Regions from separate parts of the Streptomyces sp. NPDC052910 genome, predicted to be linked through region 2. Evidence: riboswitches for the same ligand, from Rfam matches in the RefSeq annotation. Region 2 holds a riboswitch; the other holds the start of a gene.
What was found. Region 2 has a riboswitch for cobalamin ahead of ACZ6X9_RS02530 (ribonucleoside-diphosphate reductase subunit alpha). Riboswitches for the same ligand answer to the same signal wherever they lie in the genome.
Positions count from the first base shown of each region.

Region 1: it holds a riboswitch for cobalamin, as region 2 does, so the genes downstream of both, metE (5-methyltetrahydropteroyltriglutamate--homocysteine S-methyltransferase) here and ACZ6X9_RS02530 (ribonucleoside-diphosphate reductase subunit alpha) in region 2, are expected to answer to the same signal.

Region 1 covers NZ_JBVJJR010000002.1:690,186-697,339, forward strand. The annotation lists gene ACZ6X9_RS08725 (hypothetical protein) at 50-289, opposite strand; gene ACZ6X9_RS08730 (alpha/beta fold hydrolase) at 291-1,322, opposite strand; gene ACZ6X9_RS08735 (2'-5' RNA ligase family protein) at 1,719-2,294, opposite strand; cobalamin riboswitch at 2,430-2,653, shown strand; gene metE (5-methyltetrahydropteroyltriglutamate--homocysteine S-methyltransferase) at 2,813-5,131, shown strand; gene mmsB (3-hydroxyisobutyrate dehydrogenase) at 5,267-6,226, opposite strand; gene ACZ6X9_RS08750 (hypothetical protein) at 6,223-6,360, opposite strand; gene ACZ6X9_RS08755 (peptidase inhibitor family I36 protein) at 6,966-7,154, shown strand, end outside.
Region 2 covers NZ_JBVJJR010000001.1:589,279-596,432, reverse strand. The annotation lists gene ACZ6X9_RS02535 (ribonucleotide-diphosphate reductase subunit beta) at 1-817, opposite strand, end outside; gene ACZ6X9_RS02530 (ribonucleoside-diphosphate reductase subunit alpha) at 817-3,222, opposite strand; adenosylcobalamin-variant (AdoCbl-variant) riboswitch at 3,396-3,496, opposite strand; gene ACZ6X9_RS02525 (hypothetical protein) at 3,864-4,292, shown strand; gene mctP (monocarboxylate uptake permease MctP) at 4,428-6,053, opposite strand; gene ACZ6X9_RS02515 (DUF3311 domain-containing protein) at 6,050-6,325, opposite strand; gene ACZ6X9_RS02510 (HAD family hydrolase) at 6,569-7,154, shown strand, end outside.

The DNA of each region.
Region 1 (7,154 bases), on a different contig from region 2:
TGACGCCTTCACCATACCAGCCACACGGCCGCGGTGCGCGGGTGACGCCTCAGAGCCCCAGGTCCCAGGCCAGGCAGGCGAGATGGGTCCGCACCTCGGGGCCGCCGGCGCCGTACTCCGGGGCCCCGGGCGAGGCCGCCTTCTCCTCGGTCATGTCCTCGTAGGCGATCCGCTCGGGCAGCGCGCCGAACCGCGCGTGGCGCACGGCCGAGTCGCCGTCCCGCATCCCGCTTTCCCGTGTCGTCATCTTCTCGATCCTTCCACTCCACTGGAATTGATGGAACGTCACGTCACAGACGATCGGCGTCGATGACGGCCCGGGCGAACGCCTCGGGCGCCTCCTGGGGCAGGTTGTGGCCGATCCCCTTCAGGGTCCGGTGGTCATAGGGGCCCGTGAACCGGTCCCGGTAGGAAGACCCGTCGCCCGGGGCCGTGAACGGGTCCCGCTCGGCGTCGAGCGTCACCGTCGGCACAGCGATGAACGGCCGGGCGGCGAGCCGCTTCTCGTACGGCTCGTACCGCCGCTCGCCCTCGGCGAGGCTCAGCCGCCAGCGGTAGTTGTGGATCACGATGGCGGCGTAGTCCGGGTTCTCGAAGGCGGCGGCCGTGCGCCCGAAGGTGGCGTCGTCGAAGTCCCAGGTCGGGGAGACGGTGTCCCAGACCAGCCGGGTGAGGTCGTGCCGCTTGTCCTGGTCCTCCATGGCGGCCCGGCCGCGCTCGGTGGCGAAGTAGAACTGGTACCACCAGGCGTGTTCGGCCGCGGGCGCCAGCGGCCGGAGGTTCGCCTCCCGGTCGACGACCAGGTAACCGCCGACCGACACCAGGGCCTTGCAGCGCTCGGGCCACAGCGCCGCGACGATACCGGCGGTCCTGGCCCCCCAGTCGAACCCGGCGAGCACCGCCTTCTCCAGCCCCAGCGCGTCCATCAGGGCGACGGTGTCGAGGGCGAGGGCGGACTGCTGCCCGTTGCGGAAGGTCCGGCCGGAGAGGAAACGGGTGGTGCCGTGGCCGCGCAGAAAGGGAACGATCACCCGGTACCCCTCGGCCGCCAGCAGGGGCGCGACCTCGGCGAAGCTGTGGATGTCGTACGGCCAGCCGTGCAGACAGACGACCGGCGGCCCGTGCGCCGGCCCCGCCTCGGCGTAACCGACCTCCAGCAGACCCGCCCTGACCTTCTTGAGCGGGGGGAACGCGCCGCGCCCGCGGGAGCCTCCGGCACCGCTCCGCCGTTCCGCCGCGGCCCACGCCGGTGCCGGCCCCGAAGTGACCGCGCCGCCTGCTCCGAGGCCGAGCGCCTTGCCGAACGTCCGCCGATCGATCATGTCGAGCCCTCCGTGCGTGCGAAGTGCCTGGGCCCGGGACAGCGGGCGTGCCGACGACTATGGCACGGCGCGCGTCACCGGTCAAACAGGTGACGCCATGCAACTCCGCGCGGTACGAGGAGGCTTGCTCGCCGACCGACCCCGACCTCGCCACCCGTCCCGCGCCTGAAGACGCGCACCCCGGGCGCGCTCGGGGGCGTGGGGGGCGCAGCCCCGCAGGGAACGGCGAAAGGAAGGAGCACGAACCCCCCTCAAACGAACACCCCTCACACCCCGCCCACGACCGGGTCCACCCGCGCGTGCGGATCGGCGCCCCGCAGGCAGTGCTCCTCCACCGCCCGCCACCGCGTGCTCCACGCCGTCCGCCGGGGAGCACGCCCTCGGACGGACCCGCCCTTACTCCGCCGACGGCTGCCGCACCTCCCCCGTCCCCAGCGTGATCACGGCCCGCGCCCGCATCGGCTCCTCCTCCCCGCGCCGGGAGAGCAGGGTGATCTCCTCGACCTCCGCCGACAGCGTCCCGAGCCGCGGCGTGAGCTCGGCGGCCAGGGCGCGCGGCCGCGTGGTGCGGCCGAGCGAGAGGTGCGGGACGAAGCGGTCGCCGCGACCGCCACAGAGCGGGAAGCGGGACGTCAGCTCCTCGTACAGCAGCTCCCAGGGGGCCCGGCCCGCGGCCGCCGGGTCGAGCCACACCGTGGCGTACCGCCGGTGCCGGAAGTACCGGACGCCCGCCGGCCGGGCCGGGAAGGCCGGGCACTCGGCCGCCGCGGCGGAGAGCGGCGGCAGGGCCCGGGGGAACTCCTCCTCGGGCACGAAGCCGAACAGCAGGTTCACATGCGGGGGCCACCGCCGCACCTGCGGGTCGTGCTCCCGGCGGATGTCCTGGATCACCGGCCACAACGCGCGCGGCGGCAGCCACGCCACAGCCGTCCGGGCCGTCGGCGCCACCCCGGGGAACAAGTCGCCGCCCACCCCTCCATGCTCCCCGCCGCACCGGCTCCGCACGAGTCGGACGGCCCCCGTCCGCCCGCCGCACAGCGCGTCCCACGTATCCCGGCTCACCTTTCCCGTCACGAACTCCCTTCCACCGGCGGCCTCGCAGCCTCTAGGGTGGCGGGTGCAGTCGGTTCGCCCCGTCCGCCAGGCGGGAGGCGTCGCAAGAGGGAACCCGGTGCGAATCCGGGACTGCCCCGCAGCGGTGAGCGGGAACGACCGCCGTCATACGCACTGGGCCCGGCGTACCGGGCCCGGGAAGCGACGGCCAGTAGGTGTCTCGTACGACACGAGGCGCGCCCGCGAGTCCGAAGACCTGCCCACTGCCCGCGTACGGCCCACCGTGCGCGGACATCCCGGTGACCTCGAGGGCGGGTCGGCGTACACACCAGGCGGACGGCCGCGCCGAGCCACGCGCGTCACCGCCCGGTCCGTCGTCCTTCGCGCCCCCGATCCGTGCCGGGATCCCAGGGAACGAGCTCGCGAAGGAGATCTCCGTGACCACCAAGCCCGCGGCCGCGGCAGCACGGGCCACCGTGTACGGCTACCCCCGTCAGGGGCGGAACCGGGAACTGAAGAAGGCCGTCGAGGGGTACTGGAAGGGCCGCGTCGACGCGGCCGGGCTCCGGTCCGTCGCCGCCGGTCTGCGCCGGGACACCTGGCGGGAGCTGACGCGGGCCGGCGTCCACGAGGTGCCGGCCGGCGACTTCTCGTACTACGACCACGTCCTCGACACCACCGTCATGGTCGGCGCGATCCCCGCCCGCCACCGCGCCGCGGTGGAAGCCGACGAACTGGCCGGCTACTTCGCCATGGCCCGCGGCACCCAGGACGTGGCGCCGCTGGAGATGACCAAGTGGTTCGACACCAACTACCACTACCTGGTGCCGGAGCTGGGGCCGGACACGGTCTTCGCCACCGACTCGTCCAAGTACACGGAGGAGGTCAAGGAGGCGCTGGCCCTGGGCCTGACCCCGCGGCCCGTCCTGGTCGGTCCCGTCACCTACCTCCTGCTGGCCAAGCCCGCGCCCGGCGTCGCACCGGACTTCGACCCGCTGACCCTGCTCGACCGGCTGCTGCCCGTCTACGCCGAGGTCCTGTCCGACCTGCGCGCGGCGGGCGCCGAGTGGGTGCAGCTCGACGAGCCGGCCCTCGTCCAGGACCGTACGCCCGCGCAACTCGGCGCGGCCGCGCGGGCGTACCGCGACCTCGGTACCGCCACCGACCGGCCGAAGCTGCTGGTGGCCTCCTACTTCGACCGGCTCGGCGAGGCCCTCCCGGTCCTGGCCAAAGCCCCGGTGGAGGGGCTCGCCCTGGACTTCACCGGGCCCGCCGCCGCCAACCTGGACGCGCTGGCCGCCGTGGGCGGGCTGCCCGGCAAGCGGCTGGTCGCGGGTGTCGTCGACGGGCGCAACATCTGGGTCGCCGACCTGGAGAAGTCGCTGACCACCCTCGGCACCCTGCTGGGGCTCGCCGAGCGGGTCGACGTGGCGGCCTCCTGCTCGCTGCTCCACGTCCCGCTCGACGCCACCGCCGAACGCGACGTCGACCCCCAGATCCTGCGCTGGCTCGCGTTCGCGCAGCAGAAGGCGGACGAGGTCGCCACCCTCGCCCGGGGCCTGACCCACGGCACCGGCGCCATCGCCGCCCGATTGGCCGCCAACCGCGCCGACCTGGCCTCCCGGGCCGCCTCTCCGATCACCCACGACCCGGCGGTCCGGGCCCGGGCCGCCGCCGTCACCGCGGCCGACAGCCGCCGCACCGGCCCTTACCCCGAGCGGGCCGCCGCCCAGCGCGCCCGGCTCCGACTGCCGCTGCTGCCGACCACGACCATCGGATCCTTCCCGCAGACCGACGAACTCCGCGCCGTCCGGGCCGGTCTGCGGGCCGGACGGCTCGACGCGGCCGGCTACGAACAGCGCGTCGAGGCGGAGATCCGGGAGGTGATCGCCTTCCAGGAGAAGGCGGGCCTGGACGTCCTCGTGCACGGCGAGCCCGAACGCGACGACATGGTCCAGTACTTCGCCGAGCGGCTGACCGGCTACCTCGCCACCCGGCACGGCTGGGTGCAGTCGTACGGCACCCGCTACGTCCGCCCGCCGATCCTGGCCGGCGACGTCTCGCGCCCGGAACCGATGACGGTGCGCTGGACGACGTACGCCCGGTCCCTCACCGAGCGTCCCGTCAAGGGCATGCTCACCGGTCCGGTCACCATGCTCGCCTGGTCGTTCGTCCGCGACGACCAGCCGCTCGCCGAGACGGCCCGGCAGGTGGCCCTCGCCCTGCGCGACGAGGTCGGCGACCTGGAGGCGGCCGGTACACCGGTCGTCCAGGTCGACGAGCCCGCGCTGCGGGAGACCCTGCCGCTGCGCGCCGCGGACCGCCCGGCCTACCTGGAGTGGGCCACCGAGGCGTTCCGGCTCACCACCGGTGGCGTGCGGCCGGACACCCAGATCCACACGCACATGTGCTACGCCGAGTTCGGGGACATCGTCCGGGCCATCGACGACCTCGACGCCGACGTCATCAGCCTGGAGGCGGCCCGCTCGCACATGCAGGCCGCCCGCGACCTGGCCGCCCACGGCTACCCGCGCGAGGCCGGTCCGGGCGTGTACGACATCCACTCCCCGCGCGTACCGGGCGCGGAGGAGGCGGCCGACCTGCTGCGCACCGGCCTGAAGGCGATCCCCGCGGAACGGCTGTGGGTCAACCCCGACTGCGGCCTGAAGACCCGCGGCTGGCCGGAGACCCGGACCTCGCTGGAGAACCTGGTGGCCGCCGCCCGGACCGTCCGCGCCGAGCTGTCCGGGACCTGACGGGCCCGGGCCGTGGCCGCTCCCCTCCCCCCGTCCGCCGGCGCGCGCGGGCGGGGGCGGGCAGGCGGAGGCACCGGCGCGCCGACGCACCCGGCTCCCTGTCGGATGCGTCGGCGGCACGGACGGCACCGTACGTCACACAGCTCCGTCGCCCTTCCCGGAGCGGTCCTGTATCGCGCGAATGATCCCGGAGAAGTCCTCCCCCGCTCCCCGGCCCTCGGCGAACGCGGCGTACAACTCGGCCGCGCGCAGCCCGAGGACGGCGTCCACGCCGCCGGCGCGGATGGCGTCGGCGGCGAGTCCGAGGTCCTTGGCCATCAGCGGGGCGGCGAAGCCGGGCCGGTAGTCGTGGTTGGCGGGGCTGGCCGGGACGGGGCCGGGCACAGGGCAGTTGACGGTCAGGGCCCAGCACTGGCCGGAGGAGGTGGAGGCCACGTCGAACAGGGCCTCCCGGGAGAGGCCGAGGCTCTCGCCGAGGACGAAGGCCTCGCTGACGGCGATCATCGAGATGCCGAGGATCATGTTGTTGCAGATCTTGGCGGCCTGCCCGGCCCCGGCGGGCCCGCAGTGCACGGATCTGCGCCCCATCGCGGCCAGCACCGGTTCGGCGGCCGCGAACTCCGCCGCGTCGCCGCCGGCCATGAAGGTCAGCGTGGCGGCCTCGGCGCCGAACACCCCGCCCGAGACGGGCGCGTCCAGGGGCCGGTGCCCCGCCTCGCGCACCACCTCGTGGGCGGTCCGCGCGTCAGCCACGTCGATCGTCGAACAGTCCACAAACAGGGTGCCGGGCCGCGCGGCGGACAGCAGCCCCTCGTCCTTGTAGAGGCCGAGGACGTCCCGTCCCGCCGGCAGCATCGTGAAGACGACGTCCGCCTCGGCCACCGCCTCGGCGGCCGACGCGGCCGGCCGGACCCCCTTCGCGCCGGCGGCCCGAACGGCCTCCGGCAGCAGATCGAAACCGGTCACCCGATGTCCCGCCTTCACGAGGTTGGCGGCCATCGGTCCGCCCATGTTGCCCAGGCCGACGAAGCCGACGGCCTTGCCTTCCGTGGCGGTCGGCGCGTTCGTCGTCGGGTTGGCGGGGGTCGCAGTCACCAGGGCACCTCCTGTAGTGGAGCGTCGCCGGGGGCGGGAACGGCCCCCGGGTCGCCGAGCGGGGCGAAGCAGCGGCCGACGACGTCCTCGGCGGAGCCGTCGGCGAACGTGGGGGCACGGCGGGCGTCCGGCACGGAGGCCGGTTCTCGCCGACGGGCCGGGGATGGACGCCCGCTGTCGGGGCAAGGCCGGGGGCCGGCCCGGGGCCGGGGGCCGGAAGCCGGGGGCCGGCGTGGGCGGGGGCGGGGCGTGGCGGGAGACGCGGGCCTTCCGGTTCGGCTCCCGCCCGTTGGGCGGCGGCCCGGCATCCCGGCTCCCGGATCACCACGCGCCTGCCGCCTTCCCGGCGTCGCGTCGCCGCTCCGCCAGTGACGTTCCCCCGGTCGGCGACCGCCAGGTCCGGACGGCCTGTCGCCGTTGCCCACGCGCCTTTGGCCACGGCGGGACGTACCGGATTTCCGCCAACGTGCCTGCACCACGGGCTTGTCGGCCCTGACCATATAGTTGGGCGTCCTGCCGAGTCCAGGGTCGTCCCGGGCGGGAAATCGGCCCGCGCACGCCCGCGTGCACCTGCCCGCGTGCGCTCCCCGATGCGCCGTCACCTCAACCGGTGTGCTCCGTGTGCCGTGGCGGGGTAGGGAGGGAGGGAAGTGTTTCCTCCACTCGCCCGGCCGTCCCCGGCCGGCCCCCACCGCCTCCGGCGTCATCCCCCGCCGACCGGACCAAGGAGCCCCAGAACGTGAAGAACGCGTTGCGCACTCTGCTCGTTCCGCTGGCCGTGACGGCCGTCGCCGCACTGCCGGCCGCCGCCCCGGCCCACGCCGCCGACGGGTACGACCGCTGCCCGGCCGGCTACTACTGCATGTTCTCCGGCCTCGACGGCACCGGCGACATGATCACGCTGCGCAGGAGCACCCCGGACCTCGCG
Region 2 (7,154 bases):
ACTCGGTGTTCATGCCCGGCAGGCCCTCGCCGCACAGGTCGCGGCCGAACTGCAGCTCCGCCTCGACGGCCTCCTTCAGCATGTCCGTGACCTGCTGCTGCAGCTCGTCGTCGAAGAGGTCGGGCTCCTCCTGGCGGACGGTGTCCACGACCTCGAACGCGAAGTTCATGTGCATTGTCTCGTCACGGAACACCCAGTTGGTGCCGGTGGCGAGACCGTGCAGCAGACCGCGCGAGCGGAACCAGTACACGTACGCGAACGCGCCGTAGAAGAACAGGCCCTCGATGCACGCGGCGAAGCAGATCAGGTTGAGCAGGAAGCGACGGCGGTCGGCCTTCGTCTCCAGCCTGTCGATCTTCTCGACCGAGTCCATCCACTTGAAGCAGAACTGGGCCTTCTCCCGGATGGACGGGATGTTCTCCACGGCCGCGAAGGCGGCGGCGCGGTCGTCCGGGTCGGGCAGGTAGGTGTCCAGCAGCGTCAGGTAGAACTGGACGTGCACGGCCTCCTCGAACAACTGCCGCGACAGGTACAGCCGCGCCTCGGGGGAGTTGATGTGCTTGTACAGCGTCAGCACGAGGTTGTTGGCCACGATCGAGTCGCCGGTCGCGAAGAACGCGACGAGCCGGCCGATCATGTGCTGCTCGCCCGGGGAGAGCTTGGCGAGGTCGGACACGTCGGAGTGGAGGTCGACCTCCTCCACGGTCCAGGTGTTCTTGATCGCGTCGCGGTAGCGGTCGTAGAAGTCCGGGTACCGCATGGGGCGCAGGGTCAGTTCGAAGCCCGGGTCGAGCAGGTTCTTCTGTTCGTTCGACATTACTGGCAGGCCTCGCAGGACTCGGGGTTTTCCAGGGAGCAGGCGATGGCGTCCGCGTCGGGCGCGGCCTGCTGGACGGGGACGGGGACGGTGGCGGCCGCGCCGGCAGACCGGGCGATCCGGGTCGCCGGGCGCGAACGCAGGTAGTACGTGGTCTTGATGCCCTGCTTCCAGGCGTACGCGTACATCGAGCTGAGCTTGCCGATGGTGGGCGAGGCCATGAACAGGTTGAGCGACTGGCTCTGGTCCAGGTACGGGGTGCGGGCCGCGGCCATGTCGATCAGGGCGCGCTGCGGGATCTCCCAGGCGGTGCGGTAGAGATCGCGCACCTCCTGCGGGATCCACGCCATGTCCTGGATCGAGCCGTTGGCGTCGGTCATCGCGTCGCGTGTGGCGCGGTCCCACACGCCGAGCTTCTTCAGGTCCTCCACCAGGTAGGTGTTGACCTGGAGGAACTCACCGCTGAGCGTCTCGCGCTTGAACAGGTTCGACACCTGCGGCTCGATGCACTCGTAGACACCGGCGATGGACGCGATCGTCGCGGTCGGCGCGATGGCCAGCAGCAGCGAGTTGCGCATGCCGACGGAGGCGATCCGGGCGCGCAGCGCGTCCCAGCGCTCCGCCCAGGTCGGCTCGGTGTTCGGGTAGTGGTCCGGGTGCAGCACGCCGCGCGCGGTGCGGGTCGCGGACCAGGCCGGGTGCGGGCCGTGTCGCTCGGCGAGGTCGGCGGACGCCTCGTACGCCGCGAGCATGATCCGCTCGGAGATCCGGGTGGACAGCGCCTTCGCCTCGGAGGAGTCGAAGGGCAGCCGCAGCCGGAAGAAGACGTCCTGGAGACCCATCAGGCCCAGACCGACCGGGCGCCAGCGGGAGTTGGAGTTCCCCGCCTGCTCGGTCGGGTAGAAGTTGATGTCCACGACGCGGTCGAGGAAGGTGACGGCCGTGCGGACCGTGCGGTCCAGCTTCGCCCAGTCCATCTCGCCGTCCGCGCCGAGGTGGGCGGCGAGGTTGACGGAGCCGAGGTTGCAGACCGCGGTCTCGCCGTCGTCGGTGACCTCCAGGATCTCCGTGCAGAGGTTGGAGGAGTGGACGACCTGGCCGGGCTCGGCGGTCTGGTTGGCGGTGCGGTTGGCGGCGTCCTTGAACGTCATCCAGCCGTTGCCGGTCTGCGCGAGGGTGCGCATCATCCGGGCGTAGAGCACCCGCGCCGGAATGGTCTTGACGGCCTTGCCCTCGGCCTCGTACTTCCGGTACGCGGCGTCGAACTCGTCGCCGTAGAGGTCGACCAGGTCCGGGGTGTCCGCCGGGGAGAACAGCGACCAGTCGGCGTCCGCCTCGACCCGGCGCATGAACTCGTCCGGGATCCAGTGCGCGATGTTGAGGTTGTGGGTGCGCCGGGCCTCTTCACCGGTGTTGTCGCGGAGCTCCAGGAACTCCTCGATGTCCGCGTGCCAGGTCTCCAGGTAGACGCAGGCCGCGCCCTTGCGCCGACCGCCCTGGTTGACGGCGGCGACGGAGGCGTCGAGCGTCCGCAGGAACGGCACGATGCCGTTGGAGTGGCCGTTGGTGCCGCGGATCAGCGAACCGCGCGAGCGGATCCGGGAGTACGAGAGGCCGATGCCGCCCGCGTGCTTCGACAGCCGCGCGACCTGGTGGTAGCGGTCGTAGATCGAGTCCAGCTCGTCCAGCGGCGAGTCCAGCAGGTAGCAGGACGACATCTGCGGGTGCCGCGTGCCGGAGTTGAAGAGCGTGGGGGAGGAGGGGAGGTACGAGAGCGTGCTGGTGAGGCGGTAGAGCTCGGCCACGTCCTCCAGGGCGCGGACCGAGTGGTCCTCGGCCAGACCGCAGGCCACACGCAGCAGGAAGTGCTGCGGCGTCTCGATCACGTCGCGGGTGATCGGGTGGCGGAGCAGGTAGCGGCTGTGCAGGGTGCGCAGACCGAAGTAGCCGAAGCGGTCGTCGGCGCCGTCGGCGAGCGCGCCCTCGACGAGGGCGTCCAGGCGCTCGGCGTGCGTGCGCACGAACGCGGCGGTGTCGTCGGCGATCAGGCCTTCGCGGTGGCCGGTGGCGACGGACGCGGAGAAGGAGACCGCGCCCTGCCCGGCCGCCTCCTGGGCGATGGCGAGCGTCAGGAGCCGCGCGGCGAGCCGCGAGTACTCGGGCTCCTCGGAGATCAGCCCGGCCGCGGCCTCGGTGGCCAGCGAACGCAGTTCGGCCTCGTCCGACCCGGGGTGCCGGCCGCGCAGCGCGGCGGCGGCGACCTTGCCGGGGTCGGTGGCGGGCAGATCGGCGGTGAGCTCCGTCAGGGTGCGCAGGAGCGCGGTCCCGGGGCCGCCGGTCGCTACCGTGTCCGCCTCGGGCGCTGAAACCGGACCTGAAGCAGGTTCCGCGGGCGCGATCGTCACGTGTGGCTCTCCCTCGCTCGGCTGGGGGCCTCGGTGGGAGGGCAGGGGGGCGCGCACGCGCAGCCGACGGCGTACGGAAGCCGTACGAGGCGTGCGCGCGGGCGTCCACCGGCCCAACCCGCGAGGCCCGGACGTGTTCAGACGCCGTACCGGGCGGGCCCGGTGCTGGCGTGCTGCCGGCAGGTCCTCGGACTGCGGAACGGGCGGATTGGGCCCGTACGTACACCGTTGCGGGACAGTTCCGGATTTCCACCGGATTCCCCTGCGGCGACAGCGAGCACGAGCATACATCTAGTGCCGACGGTCGCGCGTGCCCCCACATGTTGTGTCGTCACGTCATGGGACGGTCGCGGAATGTGCTATCGGGAGGGGGCTTCGAGGCCGCCGTTCACGGAAGCGATCGCCGCTCGCCGGGCGGGAGACGGGAAGGGCGCCCGGGCTTCACGAAAGCGTAGGAGCGGTGCGGGAGCCGGCGGCGGACGACTCCGTCACGGCGCGCAGCGCTCACCCTCGCCGGCAGGAGATCGATCACACCGCCGCGAGCCGCCGGACGGGGCGACGAATCGCCGGCCGCGGCGGAACCCCCACGCCCCGGGGATATCCGCTGTCCCGTGAACCGGGCCTCCCCTACCGTGGCCCGCATGACCGATCTTCCCGTTCCTGTACGAGAGATATGCGTCCTCATCCGGCTGAACCGTGGCGCCTGCGGTCCCTATGCGCACATCGTCGCCGACTTCGAACCGCCCGGCCCGGACGGCGGGCTGGAGGTCCGCAGCGTCGTCCCCGAAGACCGGTTGCCCGCGGAGCATCTGCCCGCGCTGCGGGAAGGCCTGCTGGAAGGGCTCGCCGGGGTCGCCGCCAAGGTCGTGATCACCGACGGCACCTACCACTTCGTCGACTCCAGCGACATGGGCTATCGGATGGCCGGAGAGCAGGCGGGCCGGGCCGCCCGCGTCGGCTCCGGTTTGCTGCCGGCGTGGGAGGCGATGCGGGTGACACACGCCGACTGGCCGGGCCGGGCCTGGCTGAAGAGGAAGGGGGGCGGCACCGGGAGCCCGGTCCGTCCGTGACGCCGTCACCGGGGCGTCTGCCCCGAACGGCACCACACGGGGCCGTCGGGGCGGGAGAGACGGGAGAAGGGGCGCGGGGTGCGGGAACGGGCGGGCCAGGGGCCTACGATGCCCCTGGCCCGCCCGTCCGGGGCGTCAGTGCCCGCCCGGCGCTCCCGCCGTCGCCGGGGGCAGTTCGGCCTGGACGCCCGGGTCGCCGGCGTCCGCCGTGTAGTCGGACGCCTTCGTCTCGTCCACGCCGTCCGGTGTGCCGAGCGCCTTGAACACAAAGGTCAGCACGACCGCGACGAGCACGTTCAGCGCGAAGGCCGTGAGCCCGATATACCCCTTCTCCCCGATGAGGGGGATGAGGTTGGTGTTGCCGAAATGGTCCTGCGTGGCGCTCGGGGTGTCGTACGCGCGCCACGTGCCGTACAGCATGCCGGCCGCCCAGCCCGCCAGCAGGGCCCAGCGGTGGAACCAGCGTGTGAAGAGCCCGCCGACCAGGGCGGGAACCGTCTGCAGGATCCAGATGCCGCCCAGCAACTGGAAGTTGATCGCCACCGTCTTGTCCATGGTGAGCACGAAGACCAGGGCGCCGACCTTCACCAGCAGGGACGCCAGCTTGGAGACCTTCGCCTCGTGGGCGGGAGAGGCGTCCGGGCGCAGGAAATCCTTGTAGATGTTGCGGGTGAACAGGTTGGCGGCGGCGATGGACATGATGGCCGCCGGGACCAGGGCGCCGATGCCGATCGCCGCGAAGGCGACGCCGGTGAACCAGTCCGGGAACATGTCCTCGAAAAGCTGCGGAATGGCCAACTGGGCGTTCTTCACCTTGATACCGGCCGCGACCGCCATGAAACCGAGCATCGCGAGCAGCCCCAGCATCAGCGAGTACAGCGGCAGGATGGTGGTGTTGCGCCGGATGACGTTGCGGTTCTTGCTGGAGAGGACGGCCGTCACGGAGTGCGGGTAGAGGAAGAGGGCCATCGCCGAACCGAGGGCCAGGGTCGCGTACGCCCACTGCGCGTCCGGCCCGGTGACCAGGGCGCCGCGCGGCTTGCCCGTGTCCGGGTTCTTGACGGAGAACACCTCGCCCGCCTTGGCGAAGACGTCGTCGAAACCGCCGAGTTTGACGGGGATGTAGATGATGGCGACCGCGATGACGATGTAGATCAGAGCGTCCTTGACGAACGCGATCAGAGCGGGGGCCCGCAGCCCGGAGGAGTAGGTGTAGGCCGCGAGCACGCCGAAGGCGATGAGCAGCGGCAGGTCCTTCATGAACCAGTTGGACCCGCCACCGATCCCCATCACGTCCAGCACGGCCTGGATGCCGACGAGTTGCAGCGCGATGTAGGGCATCGTGGCGAGGATGCCGGTGAGGGCGAGCGCCAGCGACAGTCCCCGGGAGCCGAAGCGGCCCCTGACGAAGTCGGACGAGGTGACGTAACCGTGCTTGTGCGACACCGACCACAGGCGCGGCAGGAAGGTGAAGACGAGCGGGTAGCAGAGGATCGTGTACGGCACGGCGAAGAACCCGGCCGCGCCGCCGGTGTAGACGGCCGCCGGCACGGCGACGAAGGTGTACGCCGTGTACAGATCGCCGCCCAGCAGGAACCAGGTGATCCAGGTGCCGAACGAGCGCCCGCCCAGACCCCATTCGTCGAGATTGTCGGCGTGCTCCGCCCGCCGCCACCGCGCGGCGTAGAAACCCATGACCGTGACGGCCAGGAAGAAGATGATGAACACGGTGAGCGCGACACCGTTGACGCCGTCCTTCACGGCCGCCCACCCCGCTTCCGCTCCCGCTCCTGGCGGCGCACGAGCACGTAGGCGATGGTCGTCAGCGCCGTGGAGACGATCACCCAGAGCATCTGGTACCAGTAGAAGAACGGGATGCCGATGAACGCCGGCGTCAGCCTGGCATAGGAATCGACCCAGAGCATCGCCGCGAACGGCAGGGCGAGACAGACGCCCGCGACGACCATCGGGAGGGTCACGACCGGCTTGCGACGGCCGTCGGCGGGTGGTGCGGAAGCGGGTGGTTCGGACATGCGACGGCTCCGTCCCCGTGCGGTCGGCGGCATGGCGCGACGCTCGCGGAGCGATTCCTCGCGGCGCGATCATTCGCGTAATGCGCACGAAATCTAGGTGAGGGAGCCTCCGGTCGTCACCCCCTGTCCGGATATCGGTATGACAACATCAAGTTCCCTGACATGCCGGGGCGCTGGGTGCGCGCCCCGGGCTCCCCGACCGCGGCCGGGCGCGCCCCCGGCCCCGCGCATAGGCTGCAAGGTATGCGCGACAAGCCCTTTGACCTCGTCATCTTCGACTGCGACGGCGTTCTGGTGGACAGCGAGCGGATCTGCGTGCGCGTGGAGGCGCAATATCTGGCCGAGTTGGGGGCACCGTTCACCGAGGCGGAAATCACGGAGAAGTTCGTGGGGTCCCCGGCGGAGATCATGCGCGAGGCGGTCGCGGAACGCCTCGGCCGGCCGCTGCCCGCCGACTGGTGGAAGCCGTACGAGCAGCGCTACGTGGACGCCTTCGCCGCCGAGCTGACGGCCGTGGAGGGCGTCGCCGAGGCGCTGGGGGAGCTGGACGTCCCCTTCTGCGTCGCCTCCAACGGCGATCACACCGCCGTCCGGCAGAACCTGCGGCTCACCGGCCTCCACGGCTTCTTCAAGGAAGGGTGCGTCTTCAGTGCCGAGGACGTGGCACGCGGCAAGCCCGCCCCGGACCTCTTCCTGCACGCCGCCCGCGCCATGGGCGCCGACCCGGGCCGGTGTGCCGTCGTCGAGGACAGCCGGTACGGCGTCCGGGCCGCTCGTGCGGCGGGGATGCGGTCCTTTGGTTACGCCGGTGGACTGACGCCCGCCGCCT